3 linked regions of the Thiohalobacter thiocyanaticus genome follow. The protein of the gene in region 1 interacts with the protein of each later gene in a pairwise test. Links are inferred from orthologs where the notes say so. Each region holds a gene or a part of one and is shown in the gene's direction. Other genes may lie near its edges.

Region 1 (6,662 bases):
GCTCGACCGCCTGCCCGAGGCCGTGGACAACATGACCGAGCCCATGTTCGGCCAGGATGCCGTGGCCTTCTACCTGCTGGCCGAGCAGGTATCGAAAAGCGTGAAGGTGGTGCAGAGCGGCCAGGGCGCGGACGAGGTGTTCGCCGGCTATTTCTGGTATCCGCGCATGCTGGAGGAGACGGGCGAGCCGCTGGAGCGCTTCCGGGCGCACTACTTCGACCGCGATCACGACGAGTATCTGGAGATGGTCGAGCCGGCGTATCAGGGACTGGACTACACCGGCGCCAAGATCGGCCGCCGCCTGCACCAGCCGGGCGCGGATGAGTTCATCGACCAGGTGCTGCGCCTGGACGTGACCACCCTGATCGTCGACGACCCGGTCAAGCGGGTGGACAACATGACCATGGCCTGGGGCCTGGAGGCGCGGGTGCCCTTCCTCGACCACAGGCTGGTCGAACTGGCCGCGCGCATGCCGCCCGAGTACAAGCTCGGCTCCGGCGGCAAGCAGGTGCTCAAGTCCATCGCCCGCGGCCGGCTGCCGGATGCGGTCATCGACCGGCCCAAGGGCTATTTCCCGGTGCCGGCGCTCAAGTACGTGCGCGGGCCCTTTCTGGACTTCATGCGCGATATTCTCGACTCGCAGGCCTGCCGCGAGCGCGGCCTGTACCGGCGCGAGTATGTGGACAAACTGCTGGATGCGCCCGAGTCGCACCACACCCGCATCCTCGGCAGCAAGCTGTGGCACCTGGCGCTGCTGGAGTACTGGCTGCAGCGCAATGTGGGGTAAGGGCCAGGGCGGTAGGTCGGGTTAGCCCGCAGGGCGTAACCCGACGCACTGCGGTCCTGTCGGGTTACGCTACGCAAACCCGACCTGCGTTCTAAGTTATCCGTCATCCCCGCGTAGGCGGGGATCCAGTTCCGCGGTCGTGTGGATTCCCGCCTTCGCGGGAATGACGCGGAGAGAATCAATGCCATGCGGCCGCGGAGCCTATCCCGGCGTGAGATTCTGCGTCCCTAACTAGCCCGAAAGGAATATTCCCCTTGAAACCGGGCCTTTTTTCCCCCATCTGGGACGAGTAGACTCCGGAAACAGTGGGTTAATCCCGAATTCAAGCTGACGACCCGAGGTAATGACGATGGACGTGATGGACAAGATCAAGCAGGCAGTGGACACCCACCCGGTGGTGATCTTCATGAAGGGCACCCCCGAGATGCCCATGTGCGGCTTCTCCAGCCGCGCGGCCCAGGCCCTGCAGGCCTGCGGCGAGGAGTTCGCCTACGTGAATGTGCTGTCCGATCCCGAGGTGTTCGAGAATCTGCCGCGCTTCGCCAACTGGCCGACCTTCCCGCAGATCTACATCAACGGCGAACTGATCGGCGGCTGCGACATCACCCTGGAGATGTACCAGAACGGCGAACTGGAGAAGATGGTCAAGGAGGCCGTGGCCGGCAAGGCCGGGCAGGGCGACTCCGCCGCCCAGTAAGTCCGTTCGCGGGCTGACCACTGCGACCACGCCCCCGGCTCCGCCGCGGGCGTGGTTTTTTTATGCCTTACTGCTGTCGGGCCTGCGGCCGGCGGCCGATCACGGCCTCCAGCGCCAGCGGCCGGCCGCGCCGCACCGCCTCGATCTGCAGTCGGCTGCCCGGGCGGCTGGCGGCGATGGCATTCATGGCCTGGCGGGAACTGCTCACCGGCTTGCCGTTGAGGCCGACGAGCACGTCACCCGGTTCCAGGCCGGCCTGATCGGCCGGCCCCCCGCGCAGCACACCCGCGATCAGCACCCCGTCGGTGCTGTCCAGTTCGAAGGACTCGGCCAGCTGCGGGCTCAGGTCCTGGGCCTCGATGCCCAGCCAGCCGCGCACCACCTCACCCTGTTCGATGATCTGCTTCATCACGTCCCGCGCCAGGCTTTCGGGAATGGCGAAGCCGATGCCCTGGGAGCCGCCGGAGCGGCTGAAGATGGCGGTATTGATCCCGATCAGTTCACCGTGGGCATTGATCAGCGCCCCGCCCGAGTTGCCGGGATTGATGGCGGCATCGGTCTGGATGAAGTTCTCGTAGGTGCTGATGCCGAGCTGGGTGCGCCCGGTGGCGCTCACAATCCCCTGGGTCACCGTCTGACCCACCCCGAAGGGGTTGCCGATGGCCAGCACCACGTCGCCCACGCGCAGGGCATCGGCCTCGCCCAGCACGATCACCGGCAGGTCGTCGGCCTCGATGCGCAGCACCGACAGGTCGGTCTCCGGATCGCTGCCGACCACCTGTGCCGCATAGCTGCGGCCGTCGGCCAGCATGACCTGGATCTCGTCGGCGTTGCCCACCACATGGTTGTTGGTCAGGATGTAGCCCTGCGGGCTGATGATCACGCCCGAGCCCAGGCTGGTCTGCAGACGCTCGCGCTGCGGGCCGAAGCCGTCACCGAAGAACTGCCGGAACAGGGGGTCGCTGAACAGCGGATGCAGCGGTTCGCGCACCATCTTGGCGCTGTAGATATTGACCACGGCCGGCGCGGCCGCGGCCACCGCGTCGGCATAGGAGACAGGTCCGCCGGCCGGGGCGATGGCCGGGGGGGCGTTGCGCTGGCTCTCCCGGACCTCCACCACCGCCGGCGCCTCGCTGCTGAACAGTTCCGGCTTGAAGACGTAGAGCAGGGCGGCGGCCATCAGTCCCACCACGATGGACTGGGCCAGGAAGGTCAGCAGGTTGCGTTTGGCCATGAGTCGATCCTGTTGTTCGATTTGCGTATGATTTCCATACTCATTGAGTATGACCCTTCACGTCATTCCCGCGAAAGCGGGAATCCATGTCTGCGAAACCTCTGGATTCCGGCCTGCACTGGGATGACGGGGAAGGCAGTAACTCGGAGATTGTCCAAGAATGATTATGCCTGATTTCTCCACCGGCCGGGGACGCACATGGTAACAATCGACGAACTCGTTGCGTACAGCGACGCCCTGTTGCAGGTCGGCGAGTTTCAGGACTACTGCCCCAACGGCCTGCAGGTCGAGGGTCGGGGCGAGGTGCGCCGCATCGTCTCGGGCGTGACCGCCAGCCAGGCCCTGGTCGATGCCGCCATCGAGGCCGGGGCCGATGTCCTGCTGGTCCATCACGGCTACTTCTGGAAGGGCGAGCCGGCGCCCATCGTGGGGATGAAGCGCCGGCGCATTGCCACGCTGCTCGCGCATGGCGTCAGTCTGCTGGCCTATCACCTGCCGCTGGATGCCCACCCGGAACTGGGCAACAACGCCCAACTGGCCGTGGAACTGGAGTTGTACATCGAAGGCTGGTTCGGCGGCGGCCGGGGGCCGGACATCGCCTGCCACGGCCGGCCGGCGCAGCCGCTCACCCCGGCCGAACTGGCCGGATGGCTCGAGACCCGGCTGGGACGGGCGCCGCTGCACCTGCCCGGCCGGCCGGAGCGCATCGAACGGCTCGCCTGGTGCACCGGCGCGGCCCAGTCCTATATCGAGGCCGCCGCCGCCCTGGGCGTGGACGCCTTCATCAGCGGCGAGGCCTCGGAGCAGACCACCCACCTGGCCCGGGAACTGGGCATCCACTACTTCGGCGCCGGGCATCACGCCACCGAGCGCGGCGGCCCCCGTGCCCTGGGGGGGCATCTGGCAGAAAAATTCAGTCTGGAACATCGGTTTATCGATATCGACAACCCGGTCTGAAACCGCGCCGGGTTTGACCTTATTCGCCAGTTCGTGGAAAATCTGCGCTTTTCCGGGGGCCTGTCCGGCACGAGGGCTCTCCCGGCGCGCGAGCCTGATCAACATCAAGTCATTCCGCGGCCAGCCCGCCTAGAATGACCCGCCTGCATGGGCCATAACGAAGCCTTTTAAATATATGTCTGATCAAAATTACCTGGAGAGCCTTAGATGAGTGATGGCGTAGATACCAGCCGGCGCCGCTTCCTCACCGCCGCCACGAGCGTGGTCGGTGCCGTGGGTGCCGTGTATGTGGCCGTTCCCTTCGTCAAGTCCATGTGGCCGAGCGCGCGGGCGCAGGCGGCCGGGGCGCCGGTGGAGGTGGACATCAGCAAGATCGAGCCCGGCCAGATGCTCAACGTGGAATGGCGCGGCAAGCCGGTGTGGATCGTCAACCGCACCGACGAGATGCTGCAGAGCCTGGATGAACTGACCGACCGGGTCAGCGATCCCGACTCCCAGGCCTCCGAGCAGCCCGAATACGCCCAGAACCAGGCCCGCTCCATCAAGGAGAACGTCCTGGTCATGGTCGCCATCTGCACCCATCTGGGCTGTTCGCCCAAATACCGCCCCGATGTGGCCCCGGCCGATCTGGGCAACGACTGGCTGGGCGGTTTCTTCTGCCCCTGTCACGGCTCCAAGTACGACCTGGCCGGGCGTGTCTACAAGGGCATGCCGGCACCGCTGAACATGCCGGTGCCGCCGCATCGCTACATCGGCGATACCGTTGTCCTCGTTGGCGAAGATCAAGGAGCTGCATGATGGCCGGTTCAAACAACGACAAGATTCAGGGCGGCCTGATGGGCTGGATCGACGGCCGCTTCCCGCTGAGTTCGCTGTGGAACGACCACATGGCGAAATACTATGCGCCGAAGAACTTCAATTTCTGGTACTTCTTCGGCTCGCTGGCGCTGCTGGTGCTGGTCATCCAGATCGTCTCCGGCATCTTCCTGACCATGCATTTCAAGCCCGATGCCGAGCGCGCCTTCGCCTCGGTCGAGTACATCATGCGCGACGTGGAATGGGGCTGGCTGATCCGCTACATCCACTCCACCGGGGCCTCGGCCTTCTTCATCGTCGTGTACCTGCACATGTTCCGGGGCATGCTCTACGGCTCCTACAAGCAGCCGCGCGAGCTGATCTGGATCTTCGGCGTGCTGATCTTCCTGGCGCTGATGGCCGAGGCCTTCTTCGGCTACCTGCTGCCCTGGGGCCAGATGTCCTACTGGGGCGCTCAGGTCATCATCTCGCTGTTCGCGGCCATCCCCATCGTCGGCGACGACCTGGCGCTGTGGATCCGCGGCGACTACGTGATCGCCGATGCCACCCTGAACCGCTTCTTCGCCTTCCACGTGATCGCCGTGCCGCTGGTGCTGATCGCCCTGGTGGTGGCGCACATCATGGCGCTGCACGAGGTCGGCTCCAACAACCCCGACGGCATCGAGATCAAGAAGAACAAGGACGCCAACGGCATTCCGGTCGACGGCATCCCGTTCCATCCCTACTACTCCGTGAAGGATATCTTCGGGGTGGGGGTGTTCCTGATCTTCTTCGCCATCGTGGTGTTCTTCGTGCCGGAGATGGGCGGCTACTTCATCGAGCCGCCGAACTTCGAGCCGGCCGACCCGCTCAAGACGCCCGAGCACATCGCGCCGGTCTGGTACTTCACGCCCTACTACGCCATCCTGCGCGCCGTGCCCTCGATCGCCGGCTCGGCCTTCCCCGGCGTGGCGGCCATGGGTGTTGCGGTGCTGATCTTCTTCCTGCTGCCCTGGCTCGACCGCAGCCCGGTGAAGTCGATCCGCTACCGCGGCCCGCTGTACAAGGGCGCGCTGACGCTGTTCGTGATCTCCTTTATCGTGCTTGGATGGCTGGGCACGCAGCCGGCAACGGAAACCCTGACGCTGCTCGCCCGTATCTTCACGGCGATCTATTTCGCGTTCTTCCTGCTGATGCCCATCTACACCAGGATGGATTCCACCAAGCCGGTACCGGAAAGGGTGACACACTAATGAAAAAGATTCTCTTTGCATTGCTGTTCATGCTGACCCCCGTTCTGGCGCAGGCCGCAGGGGGAGGCAATATCCATCTCGACTCCGCCGACATCGACCTGCAGAACAAGGATTCGCTGCGCCGCGGGGCCAAACTGTTCACCAACTACTGCCTGAGCTGCCACTCGGCGCAGTTCCAGCGCTACAACCGCATGGCGCGGGACCTGGGCATGACCGACGATCAGGTGATCAACAACCTGATGTTCGCCAGCAAGGAAGTCGGCGAGACCATGACCATCGCCATGCCGGGCGAGCAGGCCGAGTCCTGGTTCGGGGTGAATCCGCCTGACCTGTCGCTGACCGCCCGCTCCCGCGGTCCGGACTGGATCTACACCTACCTGCGCTCCTTCTACCTGGACGATTCACGTCCCTTCGGCGTGAACAACCTGATCTTCGACAAGGTGGGCATGCCGCACGTGCTGTGGCAGCTGCAGGGCTTCCAGCAGCCGGTCTACGAGACCACGGTCGACGAAGAGGGCAAGGAGCACAAGGCGATCGTCGATCTGGAACTGGTCGAACAGGGCAGCATGAGCCCGGCCGAATACGATCAGGCCGCACGTGACCTGACCGCCTTCATGACCTATATCGCCGAGCCGATCCGGCTCGAGCGCAAGCGCATCGGTCTGTGGGTGATCGGCTTCCTGGTGATCTTCACCATCCTGGCCTACATGCTGAAGAAGGAATACTGGAAGGACGTGCACTGACAACACGTTCCAGACAGTACAGGTAAGCCCCGGGCCGGTGGCGTTCGAGTACGCCCCGGCTCGGTGCTTTTCAGGTATACTCTGCGCACGTACGCCCAACCCGGAGTCGCCCAGGAGTAAATCCAGATGGCTGTAGTCGCCAATCGCCGTTCCGTCATGACGCTCTTTTCCAGTGCCAACTGTCCCTACAGCCACC
Region 2 (10,167 bases), 1.6 Mb from region 1 along the record:
GCTGCCGCTGACCTTCACGCTGCCGTCCAGGCCGGCCTGGACCGACTCGACCCCGGGCTCATTGCGCAGGCCATCCTCGATGGTCTTCACGCAGCCGTTGCACTTGACGTTGCTGACGCTGAATTCGATTTCCATGATTTCGATGCCTTATATCTGCTGAGGCGCGAGGCTCCAGTATAACAGGCCGATGTAGCCGAGATAGACCAGCAGCAGCACGCCGCCCTCGATACGGTTCACATGCCGCGCCCGGCGCCGGTAGCTGTAGGCGAAAAACAGCAGCAGGACGGTCAGGCCGGCCATGACGGAAAAGTCTCGGCTGAGCATCTCGGGCTCCACCGCGCTGGGGTGGATCAGGCCCGGCAGGCCCAGTACGCCGAGCAGGTTGAACATGTTGGAGCCGATGACATTGCCCAGGGCGATGTCGTGCTCGCCCTTGAGCGCGCTCATGATGGAGGCCGCCAACTCCGGCAGGCTGGTGCCAAGCGCGACCAGGGTCAGGCCGATGATCAGGTCCGACACCCCCATCGCCTCGGCGATGCCGACCGCCCCCCAGATCAGCACCCGGGAACTGACCAGCAGCACCACCAGACCCAGGGCCAGCCAGCCCAGCGCCGCCGGCATGGCCATGCCGACCGGAATCTCCTCGGTGTATTCGGCCAGCAGTGGATCGACGCCGTCGCCGCGGCTGTTGAGGCCGAGCCAGACCAGCCACACCAGCATCAGGCCCATGCCCAGCAGTAACAGGCCGCCGTCGAGACGGTTGAGGTCGCCGTCGGCGACCAGGATAAAGGCCACCAGCATGATGCCCAGCAGCACCGGAAACTCGCGCCGCAGGGTGATGGAGGAGACCTGCAGCGGCACGATCAGGGCGGTCAGCCCGAGGATCAGGCCGACGTTGGCGATGTTGGAGCCGATGGCGTTGCCCATGCCCAGGCCGGGATTGCCGTCCCAGGCGGCCATGGCCGAGACCAGCATCTCCGGGGCCGAGGTGCCCATGCCGACGATGGTCAGGCCGATGATCAGCGGCGCCACGCCCAGGTTGCGAGCGGTGGCGGCGGCGCCGACCACGAAGCGATCGGCGCCCCAGACCAGCAGCGCGAAGCCGCCGATCACGGCCAGGAGGAACTGCCACATCATTGTCTACGCAACCTCATTGAGTCTGCGGATTGTCCCGGTTCAGCGGGCTTCGGTCCGGGTGGCGCCGCAGCGCACGCAGCGATAACGCGTGACCAGCCGCCCGCTGTCGACGTCGAAGGGCGTCCCCTTGACCGGCTCCCACTTGTGAAAGCCGCGTCGGCACAGGGTATTGCCCTTGTGTTTCTCGGCGGCCTTCGGGCGCTTGAACTGTACGATGTTGGACATGCAACCATCCCGCGTAATGGCGGTCAATCATACCTGAAGCGCAGTGCTCGGGGCAGCGGAGGCGACAGCGAGCGGCCGGCGTGGTAGATTCGCCAGCGAATTTCTGCTGGTACAATCCGCAATTGCGTCTGACTTGACGACATCAACAGGGCTGCCACAACCCGTGAGCGAAACACAAGAACAACAGCAGACAACCGCCGCCAGCCTGGTCGAGGTCCGCGGTCTGCGGTTTGCGCGCGGACGACGCTGGATCTTCGACGGTATCGATCTCGATATTCCGCGCGGCAGGGTCACCGCCATCATGGGACCCAGCGGGACCGGCAAGACCACCCTGCTGCGGCTGATCGGCGGCCAGCTCAAGCCCCATGCCGGCAGCATCCGGGTCGACGGCCGGGAAGTCCCGAAGCTGGGGCACACCGCACTGTATGAGCTGCGCAAGCGTATGGGCATGCTGTTCCAGAGCGGGGCCCTGCTCACCGACATGTCGGTGTACGACAATGTCGCCTTCCCGCTGCGTGAGCATACCGCGCTGGATGAGCGGCTGATCCGCGACCTGGTGCTGATGAAGCTGCAGGCCGTGGGCCTGCGCGGTGCCCGCGAGCTGATGCCCAACGAACTCTCCGGCGGCATGGCCCGGCGCGTGGCCCTGGCCCGCGCCATTGCGCTGGATCCGATGATGATCATGTACGACGAACCCTTCACCGGCCAGGATCCCATTTCCATGGGCGCACTGGTGCAGCTGATCCGGCTGCTCAACGATGCCCTCGGTCTGACCTCGATCATCGTCTCCCATGACGTGCAGGAGACCGCCTCGATCGCCGATTACATCTATGTCGTCTCCGACGGCAAGGTGGTCGAGCACGGCCCGCCGGAGGCGCTCAACCGCTCCGACTCGCCCTGGGTGAACCAGTTCATGCGCGGCCTGCCCGACGGGCCGGTGCCCTTTCATTATCCGGGGCGCGACTACCTCGACGATCTGCTGGACGAGGCCGGCTGAGGTGTTCACGCGACTGCTCGATGCCCTGCAGCGGCTGGGCCGCGTCTGGCTGGACTTCTTCGGCCGGCTCGGCCGCGGCAACCTGTTCCTGCTGCATGTACTGGCCGGATTGCCCAGCCTGCTGCCGCGGCTGCGGCTGCTGGTCCAGCAGATCTACTCCGTCGGCGTGCTGTCGCTGCTGATCATCCTGGTCTCGGGGCTGTTCGTGGGCATGGTGCTGGGACTGCAGGGCTACCGTACCCTGGTGGATTACGGCGCCGAGGAATCGCTCGGGGTGATGGTGGCCCTGTCGCTGGTGCGCGAACTGGGGCCGGTGGTCACGGCGCTGCTGTTCGCCGGCCGCGCCGGTTCGGCGCTCACCGCCGAGATCGGCCTGATGAAGGCCACCGAGCAGCTCTCCGGCATGGAGATGATGGCGGTGGATCCGGTCAAGCGCGTGATCGCGCCGCGCTTCCTGGCCGGCTTCATCTCCATGCCGCTGCTGGCCGCCATCTTCAGCGCGGTGGGCGTCTACGGCGGCTATCTGGTCGGGGTGAACCTGCTGGGGGTGGATGAAGGCGCCTTCTGGTCGCAGATGCAGTCGGCCGTGGAGTTGGAGAAGGATATCTACAACGGCGTCATCAAGAGCATCGTGTTCGGCTTCGTGGTGACCTGGATCGCGGTGTTCGAAGGCTATGATACGGTACCCACCTCGGAGGGGGTGAGCCGGGCCACCACCCGCACGGTGGTGCACTCGGCGCTGGCGGTGCTGGGGCTGGATTTTGTTCTCACGGCATTGATGTTCGGGGAAGTCTGATATGGATCGTACACGTGTGCTGGAAATCTGGGTCGGCCTGTTCGTGGCCCTGGGCCTGGCGGCCCTGTTCATGCTGGCCATGCAGGTCAGCAACCTCAGTACCCTGGGCCAGGGCAACGGCACCTATACCCTGGAGGCCCGGTTCGACAATGTCGGCGGACTGAAGGTGCGCGCGCCGGTCTCGGTGGCCGGGGTGCGGGTGGGCCGGGTCACCGGCATCGAGTACGACACCACCAGCTTCGAGGCGGTGGTCCAGCTGGCCATCGATGAGAACTACGCCGAGTTCCCCGACGATACCTCGGCCCAGATCTTCACCGCCGGCCTGCTGGGCGAGCAGTACGTGGCGCTCGAGCCCGGCGGGGCGATGGAGGTGCTGGAGGACGGTGACGAGATCCGCCTGACCCAGTCGGCGCTGGTGCTGGAGCAGATCATCGGCCAGTTCCTCTACAGCCAGGCCAGCGGAGGCGCTGAGAAGTGAGTCAGGCGCGCATCCGTCCCGAGGGCGACGCCCGGCTGCGGGTGGAGGGCGATCTGAGCTTTTACTCCGTGCCGGCGCTGCAGCAACAGGCCGCGCCGCTGTTCGCCTCGGCCGGCACACTGGATGTGGATCTGAGCGGGGTGGAGCGGGCCGACAGCGCCGGCCTGGCCCTGCTCATCGAGTGGATGCGCGAGGCCAGGCGGCTGGACAAGGCACTGCGCCTGCTCAACATGCCGGCCCAGATGCTGGACATCGCCCGGGTCAGCAGCCTGGACGAGATCCTGCCGCTGGCGCGGGACTGAACCGGCCGGGGATCCCCGGTGCCATTACCTTCACCTTCAAAAGCCGTTATCATGGCCCGCCTTGTACCAGCAAAGCGGAGCCAACGTCATGCAAGCCGAGGAAGTCAAACAATTGATCGAAAAGGGCCTGCCGGATGCCGAGGTTATTGTCACCGGTGACGGTGACCACTTCGAGGCGACCGTGATCAGCCCCGGTTTCGCCGACCTGAACATGGTCAAGCAGCACCAGGCCGTCTACAAAACCCTGGGCGACGGCTTCCAGGGCGCGATCCATGCCCTGGCGCTGAAGACCTACACCCCCGAGCAGTGGGCCGAGAAGCAGTCAGCGCAGTAAAACTCCGTGGATAAACTGATCATCACCGGTGACGGCCGCCTGGACGGCGAGATCCGCATCTCCGGCGCCAAGAACGCGGTGCTGCCGATCCTGGCGGCCACCCTGCTGGCCGACGGTCCGATGCGGCTGAGCAACGTCCCGCATCTGCAGGATGTCACCACCACCATGGAACTGCTCGGCCGGCTGGGGATGCGTCTGGTGGTGGACGAGCGCATGGTCATCGAGACCGATCCCGGCACCATTCATTCGTTCGAGGCGCCCTACGACCTGGTCAAGACCATGCGCGCCTCCATCCTGGTACTGGGTCCGTTGCTGGCCCGCTACGGCCGCGCCGATGTCTCGCTGCCCGGCGGCTGTGCCATCGGCTCGCGGCCAGTGGACCTGCATATCAAGGGGCTGCGGGCGATGGGGGCGGAGATCGATGTCGAGGCCGGCTATATCCGCGCCCGGGCCGAGCGGCTGCACGGCAACCGGCTGGTAATGGATATGGTCACGGTGACCGGGACCGAGAACCTGATGATGGCCGCGGCGCTGGCCCGCGGCGAGACCCTGATCGAGAACGCCGCGCGGGAGCCGGAGGTCATCGACCTGGCCGAGTGCCTGATCAGCATGGGCGCGCAGATCGAGGGCGCCGGGACCGACACCCTCCACATTCAGGGCGTGGATAGCCTCCACGGCAGTGACTACCGGGTGCTGCCGGACCGCATCGAGACCGGCACCTACCTGGTTGCCGGCGCCATCACCCGGGGCCGCGTCAAGCTCAAGGACACCCGCCCGGAGGTGCTGGACGCGGTGCTGCAGGTGCTGCGCGAGGCCGGGGCCAGGCTCACCCTGGGCGAGGACTGGATCGAACTGGACATGGAAGGCCGGCGGCCGCAGGCGGTGAATGTGCGCACCGCGCCCTATCCGGCCTTCCCGACCGATATGCAGGCCCAGTTCACTGCGCTCAATGCCATCGCCGAGGGTACCGGGACCGTGACCGAGACGGTATTCGAGAACCGCTTTATGCACATCCAGGAACTGCAGCGCATGGGCGCGGACGTGCGCGTGGAGGGCAACACCGCCATCACCCGCGGCGTGGAGCGGCTGACCGGGGCGCCGGTGATGGCGACCGATCTGCGCGCCTCGGCCAGTCTGGTGCTGGCCGGTCTGGTGGCCGAGGGCGATACCCTGGTGGATCGGATCTATCATATCGACCGCGGCTACGAATGCATCGAGGAGAAGCTGACCCAGCTGGGTGGGCGCATCCGGCGGGTGCCGGGGTGAGGGAGTGAGGAGTGTGTAAGAATGGGTTTCCTCCTCACTCCTCACCCGGAATCAGCCCGATCCATATAGTGAAACAGAGTCTGACGCAATGACCGAACCACTGACCATCGCCGTCTCCAAGGGCCGCATCTTCAAGGATTCGCTGCCGCTGCTGGCGCATGCCGGCATCGAACTGATCGACGATCCGGAGACCAGCCGCAAGCTGATCCTCGATACCACCCGGCCCGAGGTCAAGATCGTCATCATCCGCACCATCGACGTGCCGACCTACGTCCAGTACGGCGCCGCGGACCTGGGTATTGCCGGCAAGGACATCCTGCTCGAACACGGCGGCCAGGGGCTGTACGAGCCGCTGGATCTGAGGATCGCCCGCTGCCGGCTCATGGTGGCGGGCCGGCCGGGCGGCGACCAGACCACCGGCCGCCTGCGCATCGCCACCAAGTACGTGCAGAGCGCGCGCAACCACTATGCCAGCAAGGGCCGGCAGGTGGAGGTGATCAAGCTCTACGGCTCCATGGAACTGGCGCCGCTGGTCGGGCTGTCGGACCTGATCGTGGACCTGGTCGATACCGGCAATACCCTCAAGGCCAACGGACTGGTCCCGCTGGAGCATATCGCCGACATCAGTTCCCGCCTGGTGGTGAACAAGGCGGCGATGAAGATGAAGCACGCCGCCGTCAACGACTTCATCGGACTGATGCGCGAGGCCGTGGAACAACGCAACAGCTGAGGGTCATTCCCGTCATTGCGATGCCCTGACCCGAAGGGTAGGGTAGCCATGATGAAGCCCGAAGGGGTTCTATGGCGCGCAGCGACGTGGCAATCTCCAACCGGTTGATTCTGCATTACGAGATTGCCACGCTTTGCTCGCAATGACGGGTATTTTGTAATTAATCAGAGGTTCCCTAACTTTCGAGTCAACCGCTATGGTCGAGATCAAGCAGCTTTCCACGCAGGACGCCGACTTCTGGCCGCAGCTCGATGCCCTGCTGGCCTGGGAAGGCGTGTCCGACGACGCGGTCAACACCACCGTGCGCGGGATCCTGCGGGATGTGCGTCAGCGCGGTGATGCCGCCCTGGTCGAGTACACCAACCGCTTCGACCGCATGCAGGCCGCGGGCATGGCCGAACTGGAACTGCCCTCCGACGCGCTGCAGGCCGCGCTCGAGCGCATCCCCGCCGAGCGCCGCGCCGCGCTGGAGACGGCGGCCGGGCGCATCCGCGCCTATGCCGAACATCAGAAGCTGGAATCCTGGTCCTATACCGAGGCCGACGGCACCGTGCTGGGCCAGAAGGTCACGCCCATGGACCGGGTCGGGTTGTATGTGCCCGGCGGCAAGGCGGCCTATCCCTCCTCGGTGCTGATGAATGCGATTCCGGCCAAGGTCGCCGGCGTGCGCGAACTGATCATGGTGGTGCCGACACCGGCCGGCGAGCGCAACGACCTGGTGCTGGCCGCCGCCGCCATCGCCGGGGTGGACCGGGTGTTCACCCTGGGCGGCGCCCAGGCCGTGGCTGCGCTGGCCTTCGGGACCGAGACGGTGCCGCAGGTGGACAAGATCGTCGGCCCGGGCAATATCTATGTCGCCACCGCCAAGGGCATGGTGTTCGGCGCGGTCGGCATCGACATGATCGCCGGCCCCTCCGAGATCCTGGTCATCTGCGACGGCCAGACCGATCCCGACTGGATCGCCATGGATCTGTTCTCCCAGGCCGAGCATGACGAGGACGCGCAGGCCATCCTCATCAGCCCGGACGCGGACTTTCTGGAACGGGTGCGCGAGAGTATCGCGAAACTGCTGCCGGAGATGGGCCGCGCCGACATCATCCGCACCTCGCTGGGCAGCCGCGGGGCATTGATCCAGGTCCGGGACCTGGACGAAGCCGCACGAGTGGCCGATTACATCGCCCCCGAGCATCTGGAGTTGTCGGTGGCGGATCCGCAGGCGCTGGCGGAGAACATCCACCATGCCGGGGCCATCTTCATGGGCCGTTACACAGCCGAGGCCCTGGGCGACTACTGCGCCGGGCCCAACCATGTGCTGCCGACCTCGCGCACGGCGCGCTTTTCCTCGCCGCTGGGGGTGTACGACTTCCAGAAGCGCTCCAGCATCATCTACTGTTCGGCCGAGGGGGCCTCGGCGCTGGGGCAGACCGCGGCCGAACTGGCCGCCGGCGAGGGACTGAGCGCCCATGCCCGCTCGGCCGCGTACCGGGTGAAGAAGTAGCGGACCGGCGTATGAGCGAGGAGCTTTCACAACAGGTTGAGCGGCTCATCCGCCCCGGGATCCGGGCGCTGTCCGCCTATCACGTGCCGGATCCGGGCAACTGCATCAAACTGGACGCGATGGAAAACCCCTATCCCTGGCCGCCGGAGATGATCGGTGCCTGGCTGGAACGGCTGCGCCACGTCAGTCTCAACCGCTACCCCGATCCGGCCGCCGCCAGCCTCAGACAGCGCCTGCTGGCCGAGATGGAGGTGCCTGCGGGCATGGACCTGCTGCTGGGCAACGGCTCCGATGAACTGATCCAGATGCTGGCGCTGGCCGTTGCCGGCCCCGACCGGGTCGTCATGGCGCCGGAGCCGACCTTCGTGATGTACCGCATGATCGCCGAGGTGGCGGGCCTGCGTTTCGCCGGCGTGCCGCTGCAGGCGGATTTCTCACTCGATACCCCGGCCATGTTGAGCGCAATCGAGGCGCAGCAGCCGGCGCTGGTGTTCCTGGCCTATCCCAACAATCCCACCGGCAACCTGTTCGCCGCCGGGGATATCCACCGTATCATCCAGGCCGCCCCGGGGCTGGTGGTGCTGGACGAGGCCTACGCCGCCTTCGCCAGCGACAGCTTCATGGCCGCGCTGGCCGATTATGACAACCTGCTGGTGATGCGTACCGTCTCCAAGATGGGGCTGGCCGGTCTGCGTCTGGGGCTGCTGGCCGGACGCGCCGAATGGCTGGGCGAGATCGACAAGACCCGACTGCCCTACAACATCAATGTCCTGACCCAGGCCAGTGCCGAATTCGCCCTCGATCACCGCCAGGTACTGGACGAGCAGACCGGGCAGATCCGCGCCGACCGCGCACAGCTGCATGACGCCCTGGCCGCCATGCCCAGCCTGACGATCTATCCCTCGGAGGCCAACTTCATCCTGTTCCGCACCGCCGCCGGCGAGGCCGACGCCATCTTCGCCGGTCTGCGCGAGCGCAACATCCTGATCAAGAACCTCAGTCACGCCGGCGGCATGCTCAGCGACTGCCTGCGGGTGACGGTGGGCACGCCGGAGGAGAACGCCGCCTTCATCGCGGCGATGCAGGAGATTCTGGATCTGTAGGGTCAGGGATCAGGAATCCGGAATGTATGGTACTTGCTTCGGCTCCGTCATCCCCGCGAAGGCGGGGATCCAGTGTACACAGACCTGACTAGGGCTCTTTAGCCTTATCCTGCCCCCTGACCCCTGATTCCTGTTCATCCGGCAACAGATCCCGCGTCAGCAGCCGACTCAGATATTCCGTCCCATCCTCCTGGTCGATCTGTTTGATCTGCACCGGCAGGTAATCCAGTTCGGGCGCGACCCACAGGTAGGTGGTACGGTCCTGGTCTGCGCGCAATCGTTCCAGTTTCAGCGTATGGAATCTGCCCGCCGGCGTGTGCAGCCCTTCCTGCCTGCGCAGCTGGTAGCGGAAGGTCTTCAGATGGCCGCCGTCGGCGATGGCATACTCCAGTTCCCGCTTGCCCCGCTGCAGATCCAGCAGCAGCGCAAGCTGTACCACCAACTTGTCCAGGGCGCCGTCGGGCACCTCCATCCGCCAGCCTTCCCCCTGCACCTCATTGACCACCTGATTCGCTTCCCAGTCGAAGCTGATGCGGACATGCCGTTCGTGGTCGCGGCGATGATGATGGTATTCGTATTCCCGCGGCCGGATGCCTCCCCGATCATAGCTGAAGCGACTCAGTTCGCGCAGCGAATCGTCGCGCAGAAAGGCCGCGATCCCGATGGAATCGGTCTTGGCGCTGTAGCGATAGCCGCTGTCGGGGTCTGCCACCAGCGTGATTTCCTGGTGGCCGATGGCGATGCCGTTGACATAGAGCCGATACAGGGCGGTGAAGGCGGGGTAGGGCAGTTCATCCGCGGTCGCGGTCGGCGGGAGCAGCAGCGCAAGCCACAACCACAGCGGCAGGCAGGCACGGGAAAGGCTGTGACGTGGACGCGGCTTCATTCGCCTGAGTGTATGCGGCCCGTCGGGTTTTGTCAGGTTGCGCTCGGGGCGGGCTCAAGAGCGCCACGGAAAGCACGGAAAAATGATGATTCGATGTGGATAAACCGCAGGTCGGATCAGCCCGCAGGGTGTAATCCGACATTGATGCCGGACCACCTGTTGGGACGTCATCCCCGCGAAGGCGGGGATCCAGCGCCTTTCTGCCCGCCCCGTTCCGGATTCCCGCCTCCGTGGGAATGACGGGATGGCTGAAACCCGATTCAGATTTGCAGGTCGGGTTGACGCAGCGTAACCCGACCTGCGTTCCCGGCATTTTTTTAGTCCGTGCTTTCCGTGTATTCCGTGGCGCTCTTTGGTTCTGGCCGATATGCCTATGGCTGCAGCTGCACCGGTTCGGTCAGCGGCCGGCCGTCCA
Region 3 (10,206 bases), 370 kb from region 1 along the record:
CGGCCCGCGGGTCCTCCTCGTCGGAGTCCGCCTCCACCGGCCGCGGCAGCAGCATGCGCGACTTGATCTCGGCCAGCATGGCGGCCATGACCAGGTACTCGGCCGCCACCTCCAGCCGCAGTTCCTGCATCAGCCCGATGTAGTCCATGTACTGGCGGGTGATCTCGGCCACCGGGATGTCCAGCACATCCAGGTTCTGGCGTTTGATCAGATACAGCAGCAGATCGAGCGGGCCCTCGAAGGCCTCCAGGATCACCTCCAGGGCATCGGGCGGGATATACAGATCCTGCGGCAGCTCCAGCACCGCCTCGCCATGGACGATGGCGAAGGGCATTTCCACCTGGCGGGGCGGCTCGGGCGCGGTCTCGGGCGGGATATCAGTGTCGGTCATGCGCGGCGGCTCGGCGGGTGGTTGCAATGGTTCGGGATTCTACCGTAATTCCGGCCCGGGATGTGACGGGCGGCCGTGCCGCCCGTCATTGCGATGCCCCGACCCGAAGGGTGGGGTACCCATAATGAAGCCCGGAGGGTTTCAATGGGGCAGCGCCGTGGCAATCTCCCAACGTTACCTGCAACTTCATGAGATTGAAGTGCTTCGCTCGCAATGACAGAGGCTTTTTATTTATAATTCAAGCCAATTACGGAGCGAACTTCCTGTAGAGTCTCACGTGCCACGGCACGCGCCTCGTCGCAGCCCTCCTCGATGATGTTGCGCACCAGGTTGGGGTTGGCGGCGTACTCCTCGGCCCGCTCGCGCACCGGCTCCAATTCCTCCAGCACCTTGTCGATCACCGGCTGTTTGCACTCCAGGCAGCCGATGCCGGCGCTGCGGCAACCCTGATTCACCCAGTCGCGGGTAGTCTCGTCCGAGTACACCTGGTGCAGCTGCCAGACCGGACACTTCTCCGGATCGCCCGGATCGGTGCGCCGCACCCGGGCCGGGTCGGTGGGCATGGTGCGCAGCTTGCGGGTGATCGACTCCGGGTCCTCGCGTAGGCCGATGGTGTTGTTGTAGGACTTGGACATCTTCTGGCCGTCCAGGCCGGGCATCTTCGCGGCCGGGGTGAGCAGGGCCTGCGGCTCGGGCAGGATGATGCGCCCGCCGCCCTCCAGGTAGCCGAACAGGCGCTCGCGGTCGCCCAGCGACAGGTTCTGCTGCTCCTCCAGCAGGGCGCGCGCCACGGCCAGGGCCTCGGCATCGCCCTGCTCCTGATAGCGCCGGCGATGCTCGTTGTAGAGTTTGGCGTTCTTCTTCCCCATCTTCTTGACGGCGGCCTCGGCCTTGTCCTCGAACCCCGGCTCGCGGCCGTAGAGATGGTTGAAGCGGCGCGCCACCTCGCGGGTGAGTTCGACGTGCGCGACCTGGTCCTCGCCCACCGGCACGCCGGTGGCCTTGTAGACCAGGATGTCGGCGCTCTGCAGCAGCGGGTAGCCGAGGAAACCGTAGGTGGACAGATCCTTCTCCTGCAGCTTTTCCTGCTGGTCCTTGTAGGTCGGCACCCGTTCCAGCCAACCCAGCGGCGTGATCATGGACAACAGCAGGTGCAGTTCGGCGTGTTCGGGAATACGCGACTGGATGAACAGCTTGGCCGCCCCCGGGTTGACGCCGGCGGCCAGCCAGTCGATGACCATGTCCCAGACGCTGGCCGAGATGGTCTGCGGCTCGTCGTAGTGGGTGGTCAGGGCGTGCCAGTCGGCGACGAAGAAGAAGCAGTCGTACTCGTGCTGCAGCTTGATCCAGTTCTTCAGCACCCCGTGATAGTGCCCCAGATGCAGCTGGCCGGTCGGCCGCATGCCGGAGAGCACGCGGCCGTTTTGCACGACGGGTGTATTCAAGACGTCCTCCTACTGAATGAATGGCACTCGCATGAGCCGGATTTCAGCCTGTACGTCATTCCCGCGAAGGCGGGAATCCAGAGCCAGGCAGGGCGGACAATCCCTGAATCCCCGCCTTCGCGGGGATGACGAGGTAGCAGCAAGTGCCATTCCTCCTACTGAATGAGTATTTGTATTATCTGCCAGAAGCCCTGCGGAGCGAAACCCGACACCGGCAGCACCACGAACAGCACCAGGCTGATCAGCGGAAACAGGATCCAGCCCAGCAGCCCGGTCACCAGCAGCGCGATCAGGATCATGAAGCCGTAGGGCTCGATGCGGCTGAACTTCATGGCCATCCGGCCGGGCAGCAGCCCCGCCAGCACCCGGCCGCCGTCCAGGGGCGGCAGCGGCAGCAGGTTGAGCACCATCAGGATGATGTTGATGTAGATGCCGGCAATGGCCATCAGCAGCAGCGGTTCGAAGAACAGGTGGCCCTGCTTGAGCAGTCCCATGCTGAGCCGCGCCAGCAGCGCCCAGAGAAAGGCCATGGTCAGGTTCGACAGCGGCCCGGCGGCGGCCACCACGGCCATGTCGCGCATGGGATTACGCAGGTTGTTGAAGCTGACCGGCACCGGCTTGGCCCAGCCGAAGACGAAGCTGCCGGGCAGCAGCAGCATGATCGCCGGCACCAGCACGGTGCCGATGGGATCGATGTGCTTGACCGGGTTCAGGGTCAGCCGCCCCAGCATGTAGGCGGTGGTGTCGCCGTAGGCGCGGGCCACATAGCCGTGCGAGACCTCATGCACCGTGATGGCGAGCAGCACCGGCACCACCCACACCGCCAGCTGCTGGATCAGACTCAACTGCGAGATCATGCCAGCGCCTCGATCTCGCCCTGGCCCTGACGCAGCACCTCGGGCACCTCAGCGGTCATGTCCACCACCGTGGTCGGTTCCGGGCTGCAGGCCCCGGCGGCGATCACCGCACCCAGTTCGTGCTCCAGCCGCTCGCGGATCTCCTCGGGATCGTTCAGCGGCAGGCTTTCGCCCGGCAGGATGAGGGTGGAGCTCATCAGGGGTTCTCCCAGTTCATCGAGCAGCGCCTGGGTGACCCGATGGTCGGGCACGCGGATGCCGATGGTCTTGCGCTTGGGGTGCTGCAGCCGCCGCGGCACCTCGTGGGTGGCCTTGAAGATGAAGGTGTAGGGTCCGGGCGTATAGGTCTTGAGCAGCCGGAAGGCGGTGTTGTCCACCTTGGCATAGGCGGCGATCTCGGACAGGTCGCGGCAGACCAGGGTGAAATTATGCTTGTCTTCCAGACGGCGGATGCGGCGGATGCGTTCCATTGCCGCCTTGTCACCCACCAGGCAGCCCAGGGCATAGCTCGAATCGGTGGGATAGGCAATCACCTCGCCGGCGCGCAGCAGTTCCACCGCGCGGCGCACCAGGCGCGGCTGGGGATTGTCGGGATGGATGTCGAAGAACTGGCTCATGGGATCGGCTGCCGGGGATCAGGCGGCGTGCTGGGGCCAGGCCTGCCAGACCGGGGTCAGGTCCGCCGGCAACGCCGGCAGCCGGCCCAGTTCTATCCAGGCGTTTTCGGGACCGTGATAGTCGGAACCGCGTGAGGCCAGCAGTCCGCACTGGCGGGCCAGACTGGCCATATTGTGCATATCCTGCTGCGAATGGCTGCCCGAGACGACTTCCAGGCCCTCACCGCCGCAGTCGCGGAACTCAGCGATCAGACGCCGCAGCTTGCTGCCGGTGAGGCGGTAGCGCGCCGGATGGGCGATCACGGCCTGGCCGCCGGCCGCACGAATCCAGCCCACGGCCTCCTCCAGTCCGGCCCACTGGCCGGAGACATGCCCCGGCTTGTTCCTGATCAGAAACTTTTTGAATACGGCACGCAGGTCCTTCGCCCGGCCGATCTCGACCAGATAGCGGGCGAAGTGGGTGCGGCTGATCAGCACCCCCTGCGCATGCCGGCGGGCGCCCTCAGTGGCGCCCTCGATGCCGGCCTTCGCCAACTGGCGGCCGATCTCCTCGGCCCGCCAGACGCGGAATTCCTGCAGCCGTTCCAGTCCCGCGCGCAACTCCGGCGCCGCGGGATCGACGTTCAGCGCCACCACATGGATGGTCTGGCGGTTCCAGGTCACCGAGATCTCCACGCCCGGGATCAGCCGGATACCGGCCGCCCGGGCCGCCGACCGCGCCTCGTCGATGCCGCTCAGGGTGTCGTGGTCGGTCAGGGCCAGTACCTCGACCCCGGCGGCGGCGGCGCGCTCGACCAGCGCGGTCGGTGTGAGCGTGCCGTCGGACTGGCGCGAGTGGGTGTGCAGGTCGTAGTGCGTGAACATCCGGGCATTTTACCTGAATCCTCCGGCGCATGCCGCTTCGAGATGGCCACGAAACCCACCAAGCCCACGAAAATTTTATTCGGCGCCGGGCGCGCAGCACCGCGGCGAAGCAATGAACCGTTGGTGGATTTCGCGGGTTTCGTGGCCATTCGCAATCCACGCCGTCCGGGGTTGCCGGGCAGGCTATCGTCTGTTCACGCAAATCGGTTACCATGACAGCCCCGGCAACCACCCCGCTGGCCGGCACGGCCGCTCGGACAACATGAAATTCATATTCGATTTTCTCCCGATCCTGCTGTTCTTTGTCGCCTACAAGCTCTATGGCATCTATGTGGCGACGGCCGTGGCCATTGCCGTCACCCTGATCATGGTGGCCGGCTTCTGGCTCAGACACCGCCGGGTGGAGAAGATGCACCTGATCACCCTGATCATCATCTCCGTGTTCGGCGGCGCGACCCTGGCGCTGCAGGATCCGACCTTCATCATGTGGAAACCCACCATCGCCTACTGGTTATTTGCCCTGGTGTTTCTCGGCAGTCAGTATATCGGCGGCCGCTCCGTCACCGAGCGCATGATGGGCCACGCCATTACCGCCCCGGCACGCGTCTGGCGCGGACTCAACCTGTCATGGGTGGTCTTCTTCGTGGTGATGGGGGTGCTCAATCTGTATGTGGCCTACAACTTCGCCGAGGACACCTGGGTGAACTTCAAGCTGTTCGGGCTGATGTCCCTGTCGCTGGTGTTCATCCTGGGCCAGGGCATCGTCATCGCCCGCTATGCCGCCTCGCGTGAGGACAAGGCCGAGGAGGAATCCTGATGCTCTACGCCATCATCAGCCAGGATGTGGAGAACAGCCTGGAGCTGCGCAAGGCCAACCGCCCGGCGCATCTTGAACGCCTGGAACAGCTGCAGACCGAGGGCCGCCTGGTGCTGGCCGGTCCCTGTCCGGCGGCCGATACCGAGGAGCCCGGCCCGGCCGGCTTCACCGGCAGCCTGGTGGTGGCTGAGTTCGACTCCCAGGAAGCGGCCGAGGCCTGGGCCCAGGCCGACCCCTACCAGACCGGCGGGGTCTACGCCCAGGTGTCCGTCAAACCGTTCAAGAAGGTGTTTCCCAGATGACAGCAGAACGTGTCGCCATGATCCGTGAGCGCCTGACCGCGGCGCTGCAGCCCGAGGATCTCGAGATCCAGGACGATTCGGCCAGGCATGCCGGGCATGAGGGCGCCAAGGGCGGCGGCGGACATTTCAACGTCCGTATCGTCAGCCCGGCCTTCGCCGGCAGGAACCTGCTGGAACGCCACCGCATGGTCTACGATGCCCTGGGGGATGCCATGCACAGCGAGATCCACGCCCTCAGCATCGAGGCCAAGACCCCGGAAGAACTATAAAAGGACAGCCATGATGAAAAACCGCCTCGCCTCCCTGCTGCTCGCCGCCAGCCTGCCCCTGACCCCGGCGCTGGCCGCCGATGAGGACGTGGTCGCCCGCGTCAACGGCGAACCCGTCAGCCAGGCCATGCTCGACTTCTACCGGGCACAGAAACAACGCCAGCTCGGCGGCCGCGAGCCCGATCCCGACAACCTGCTGAAGGAAGTCATCGACATCGAACTGATGATCCAGGACGCGCACAGGCAGGGGCTGGACCAGCATCCCGAGTTGCAGCAGCAACTCGAGTTCTACCGTCAGAACCTGATGGTGAACATGGCCGCCCGCCAGTACCTGCAGCGTCACCCCGTCACCGAGGACGACATCCAGGCCGCCTACGAGGAACTGGCCGCCAGCCAGACCGGCAATGAGTACCATGCCCGTCACATCCTGGTCGACAGCGAGGCGCAGGCCCGGGAACTGATCAGCAGACTCGACGACGGCGCCGACTTCGCCGAACTGGCCAAGGCCGAATCCACCGGCCCCACCGGCCCCCGCGGCGGCGACCTGGGCTGGTTCTCGCCCGACCGCATGGTGAAGGAATTCTCCGAGGCCGTTCAGCAGATGGACAAGGGCGAGCACTCCAGCGCGCCGGTGAAGACACAGTTCGGCTGGCACGTCATCAAGCTGGAGGACACCCGCAAGGCCCAGGCACCGGCACTGGAAGAGGTACGTGAGCAGATCGTCAACCGGCTGAACAATCAGCGGCTGAGCGAGTACATGGCGGAGCTGCGCAAGGACGCGAAGATCGAGACGACCGAATAGTCTCCACCCGAATGAGGCCGGGCACGGCATGGCCCGGCAGCCACCCCCCATCCCCCCTTTCCTCATCCCGGCGCAGGCCGGGATGCGGGCAATCAGTCACCGGCGCTGTTGGCCTGGTTCCGTTCGCGGCTCTCCATCCCGTTGCCGGGGCGAACCACCCCGCAGAACAGCGGCGCCTTGCCGAAACGTTTCAGCCGGTAGACATCCATTTCCGTATCACTGAGATCGGCTTCGCGCACCAGGCGGTTGCGGTGGCGTTCGGCCAGTTCCGGCCAGGCCCCCGCCGGGACACCGCTGCGGACCAGCTGCGCCCGCGGGTCCGCCGCCGCTTCCGTCTGCGCCAAGCGTCCCTCACCGGTCGGGCTGGCCGTGACATGGATTTCGATCCTGGCCCGCGTCCGGTCGGAATCATCCAGCTTGATGCAGCCGTCACGATCGCTGGTCAGCCACAGATGCTGACTGGTGCCCAGTTCGCGGACATCACAGCCGTCGATCTCGCAGATATCCAGCACATCGTTGACGAACTGTCGCGGCTGCTCGACCGCCGTCAGCGTCAGGGCAATGCAGGTATAACGGCCCGGGATCAGATGCAGATTGTTGTCCGCGTCCAATTCACGGATGGCGGTATCGACAGTCACCGGGCCGCGGGCATGTTCCTGGGCCCGCAGCAGCAGCCGGCCGGTAATGCGGCGCAGCTGCAGGCCGTCGATCGGGGTCGGCCGGCGGTCCTGGCGCAGGCTGCGGGCATGGCGCGCACCGCGCGGAAGCCGGATCACGCCGACGCGGCGTTCAGGTCCGGCCGGCTCCGGTTCGGCCTCGGCGGCCGGCGGGCCGGCGGCGGGCGCCGGTTCAGGAGCGGACGGCGCGCCGACCTGTTCACTCAGGGCGCGGACCTGGCTGGACAGGTCATCCAGCCGGTGCGTGAGCTGTCGGATCAGATCGGCATCGGGATAGACGCTGGCCGTCTCGGCAGCGGCCGCGGGCGCCGCCGCCGGCGGTGCTGCCGGCGCTGCCTCGTCCGCCGGCAGCCGGGCCAGATAGTGCTGCCAGAACTCGTCGATGCCGTCCGTCACCGGCGCCGGGGATGTCAGCAGGCGCTCGGCCAGTTCCCCCAGCCGGCGGGCTGCCGGGGCATCGGGGGCGTGGGCCAGGAACGGGCGCTGCATACGGATGGCCTCGCTGACCCGGCTGTCGTAGGGCACCACACCCTGCAGCGGCAGGGAGCGCTGCAGGTAGACCCGGGCCACCTCGCGAAAACGCTCGAAGGTATGTTCGGCCAGGGCATGGGTACGGGCGTTGTTGACGATGACGCTGAGCCGGCCGGTGAAGCCGTCGCGGTAGAGCAGCTTGATCATGCCGTAGGCGTCGGTCAGCGAGGTGGGTTCGGGGGTGATGACCAGGCAGACCTCGGGCGAGGCCAGGATGATGGACATCACGCCCCGGCCGATGCCGGAGGAGGTATCGAACAGTACCAGATCGTAGTCCTTGAGCACCTCGAACTGGGACTGCAGCGGCTGCAGCCGGGCCGGCGGCAGGTTGGCCATGACGTCCACCCCCGAACTGCCCGGCACCACGTCCACGCCATACTCGGTGGGCAGCAGGATGTCACGCAGCGTGTAGCGTCCCTCGATCACATCGACCAGGGTGCGTTCGGGCTGGAGCTTGAGCAGGATGTCGACGTTGGCCAGGCCCAGGTCGGCGTCGAACAGGCAGACCTTGAGCCCGCGGCGGGCCGCCTCGACGGCGAGGTTGACGGCGACGAAGGTCTTGCCCACGCCGCCCTTGCCGCTGCTGATTGTGATGACCCGGGTCATGGGTAAGTCTTATTGTTGTCGCAGCCCCATAATCCCCGTTCCTCCCGGAACAGGACGCTTGCAGGGCATGGTAACAGTCCGGCCCGGCCCGGCCAACTGACAGGAAATCTTACAGTTTCAGCAGTTCGCTGTGCTGCTCGATGAATTCGCGGATGAAGTGCTGCGGCCGTGCGCTGCTGAAGCGGGCCTTCTCTTCGCCACGCTCGAACAGGATCAGGGTGGGAAAGCCGCGCACCCGGTAGTGGCCGGCCAGCTTCATGTTCTCGCCCTCGTCCACCTCCACCTTGGCCAGCCAGACCGCGCCGCCGAACCCGGCGATCACCCGCTCCAGCACCGGCGCGATGACCAGGCAGGGCGAACACCACTCGGCCCAGAGATCGACCAGGATCGGGCGTTCGTGCGAGGGGCTGAGCACCCGCGCCTCGAAATCGTCGTAATCGACATTGTAGATAGGGGTATCCCGCCGCTTGTCGTGCACTGTGCGCTCCGCTTGCCTTACTTGCCGTCGATGTAGAGCCGGTCATCAAAGGAACAGACCCAGGCCGGGCGCAGCGCGACCAGCATGGTCATGAGCATGCCGCTCATCAGCGCCTCGGAGAAGAAGATCAGCGGGAAGTAGGCCAGGTACTGGTGCCCCAGCCAGCCGAACTCGTGCAGACCCAGCCCCCACAGCAGCAGGGTGCCGCTGAGCGCGGCCAGCACGATGGACAGACCGCCGGCGAGAAAGGCATTGATGTAGACATAGATGAAGAAATTGTGCGGCAGCCGACGCCGGGCCAGGTCCAGCAGCAGCTGGGTGAACATGATCGGCAACAGGCCCATGAGCAGGACATTGAGCGCGAAGGTCTCGAATCCGGCATTGCCGTTCAGGGTGGTGCCCAGGGCCACCAGCGACACCCCGATGAAGGCATAGGCCCAGCCGACCATCAGGGTCAGCACGGTCACCCCCAGCAGGTGGAAGTTCAGCGCCGGGTGGATGCCCGCCTTGATGCTCCACAGCAGCAGCATGGTCACGCAGGCGGCGAAGTATACATGGGTGAAGCCGTTGTCGCGCAGCCGCCGGCGCGGCAGCACATACAGGGCCAGCGCCAGCACCGGGATATAGATCAGGGCGCTCAGCCACAGCAGCCAGTCGGGCAGGAGTTGGGCGGGAAAGTCCATGGTCGCATTCAGATAGTTGATTTCACACTTCACGCATGGATGCGTCGAGACAGCCTCAACAACACAGCGTCATTCCCGCGCAGGCGGGAATCCACAAGCCGCCGCGGCAACTGGATCCCCGCCTGCGCGGGGATGACGGTATGGTTCGGTGTTGTTGCCAATATTTCCAACCGCTGAGTCATTATAGCCCGGGCAGCCCCAGCACCGCACGGGCGTTGGCACTGGTGGCGCGGGCGGCGTCCTCCGGCGTGATGCCGCGCACCCCGGCCAGGGCGGCCAGGCAGTCGGGCAGGTATTCGGGGCTGTTGCGCTCGCCCCGGTGGGCGGCCACGGTCAGGTCCGGCGCATCGGTCTCCAGCACGATGGACTCCAGCGGCAGGGCCGCAGCCAGTTCGCGCAGTTTGCGTGAACGCTCGAAGGTCAGCATGCCGCCGAAACCGAAACAGAAGCCCAGGTCGCGGTACTGCTGTGCCTGCTGCAGGCTGCCGTTGAAGGCATGGGCGATGCCGCCGCGCACCCGGATGCGCTTGAGTGACTGCAGCACCTGGTCGTGGGCCTTGCGCACATGCAGGATCACCGGCAGACCGGCATCCCGGGCGATGACCAGCTGCGCTTCGAACAGTTGCTGCTGGCGGTCGCGGTCCAGTTCGCGCAGCTGGAAATCCAGCCCGATCTCGCCCACGGCCACCGGCGCTGTCTCGGCGAGCAACCGCTCCAGCCGGTCGAGGTCGGCGTCGCGGTGACACGCCAGATAGACCGGATGCAGGCCCAGGGCGTAATGCACGCCGGGGCTGTTCCGCGCCAGTTCGATCAGCGGCAGCCATTCTTCGGCATGGATGCCGGGATTGACGAGGGTGGTCACGCCAG

The links.
Region 2: the proteins of grxD (region 1) and CFK21_RS05070 interact in binary tests that used the Escherichia coli proteins (3 or more experiments, as listed by UniProt). The link is inferred for Thiohalobacter thiocyanaticus from one-to-one orthologs.
Region 3: the proteins of grxD (region 1) and CFK21_RS10810 interact in binary tests that used the Escherichia coli proteins (3 or more experiments, as listed by UniProt). The link is inferred for Thiohalobacter thiocyanaticus from one-to-one orthologs.

What each region holds. Positions count from the first base shown.
Region 1 is NZ_AP018052.1:2,688,293-2,694,954, reverse strand. Bases 1-2,810 are described here. They hold grxD (Grx4 family monothiol glutaredoxin), read left to right. Parts: upstream 1-1,136; coding sequence 1,137-1,484; downstream 1,485-2,810. Other genes in these bases: CFK21_RS12420 (S1C family serine protease), read right to left, coding at 1,552-2,718; CFK21_RS12430 (N-acetylglutaminylglutamine amidotransferase), read left to right, coding at 1-787. Outside these bases: CFK21_RS12415 (Nif3-like dinuclear metal center hexameric protein), read left to right, coding at 2,917-3,675; petA (ubiquinol-cytochrome c reductase iron-sulfur subunit), read left to right, coding at 3,883-4,473; CFK21_RS12405 (cytochrome b), read left to right, coding at 4,470-5,723; CFK21_RS12400 (cytochrome c1), read left to right, coding at 5,723-6,466; stringent starvation protein SspA, read left to right, coding at 6,593-6,662. UniProt on the Escherichia coli protein: Monothiol glutaredoxin involved in the biogenesis of iron-sulfur clusters.
Region 2 is NZ_AP018052.1:1,078,221-1,088,387, forward strand. What follows is about bases 2,792-5,646. They hold CFK21_RS05070 (BolA family protein), read left to right. Parts: upstream 2,792-4,023; coding sequence 4,024-4,269; downstream 4,270-5,646. Other genes in these bases: mlaE (lipid asymmetry maintenance ABC transporter permease subunit MlaE), read left to right, coding at 2,792-3,155; mlaD (outer membrane lipid asymmetry maintenance protein MlaD), read left to right, coding at 3,157-3,633; CFK21_RS05065 (STAS domain-containing protein), read left to right, coding at 3,630-3,935; murA (UDP-N-acetylglucosamine 1-carboxyvinyltransferase), read left to right, coding at 4,276-5,535; hisG (ATP phosphoribosyltransferase), read left to right, coding at 5,624-5,646. In the rest of the region: CFK21_RS05035 (heavy-metal-associated domain-containing protein), read right to left, coding at 1-135; CFK21_RS05040 (calcium/sodium antiporter), read right to left, coding at 148-1,134; CFK21_RS05045 (hypothetical protein), read right to left, coding at 1,177-1,362; CFK21_RS05050 (ABC transporter ATP-binding protein), read left to right, coding at 1,526-2,359; more of mlaE, read left to right, coding at 2,373-2,791; more of hisG, read left to right, coding at 5,647-6,265; hisD (histidinol dehydrogenase), read left to right, coding at 6,462-7,763; hisC (histidinol-phosphate transaminase), read left to right, coding at 7,775-8,866; CFK21_RS05095 (DUF3108 domain-containing protein), read right to left, coding at 8,955-9,752; purN (phosphoribosylglycinamide formyltransferase), read right to left, coding at 10,124-10,167. UniProt on the Escherichia coli protein: Involved in cell resistance against acid stress.
Region 3 is NZ_AP018052.1:2,320,439-2,330,644, forward strand. Bases 4,032-6,925 are described here. They hold CFK21_RS10810 (BolA family protein), read left to right. Parts: upstream 4,032-5,289; coding sequence 5,290-5,562; downstream 5,563-6,925. Other genes in these bases: CFK21_RS10795 (PHP domain-containing protein), read right to left, coding at 4,032-4,174; CFK21_RS10800 (septation protein A), read left to right, coding at 4,437-4,991; CFK21_RS10805 (YciI family protein), read left to right, coding at 4,991-5,293; CFK21_RS10815 (peptidylprolyl isomerase), read left to right, coding at 5,573-6,364; CFK21_RS10820 (MinD/ParA family protein), read right to left, coding at 6,457-6,925. Also shown: CFK21_RS10775 (segregation and condensation protein A), read right to left, coding at 1-391; CFK21_RS10780 (tryptophan--tRNA ligase), read right to left, coding at 619-1,794; CFK21_RS10785 (site-2 protease family protein), read right to left, coding at 1,992-2,693; CFK21_RS10790 (L-threonylcarbamoyladenylate synthase), read right to left, coding at 2,690-3,310; more of CFK21_RS10795, read right to left, coding at 3,329-4,031; more of CFK21_RS10820, read right to left, coding at 6,926-8,178; CFK21_RS10825 (thioredoxin family protein), read right to left, coding at 8,288-8,656; CFK21_RS10830 (energy-coupling factor ABC transporter permease), read right to left, coding at 8,674-9,372; CFK21_RS10835 (TatD family hydrolase), read right to left, coding at 9,521-10,206. UniProt on the Escherichia coli protein: Transcriptional regulator that plays an important role in general stress response. Has many effects on cell morphology, cell growth and cell division. Acts by regulating the transcription of many genes, including dacA (PBP-5), dacC (PBP-6), ampC and mreB.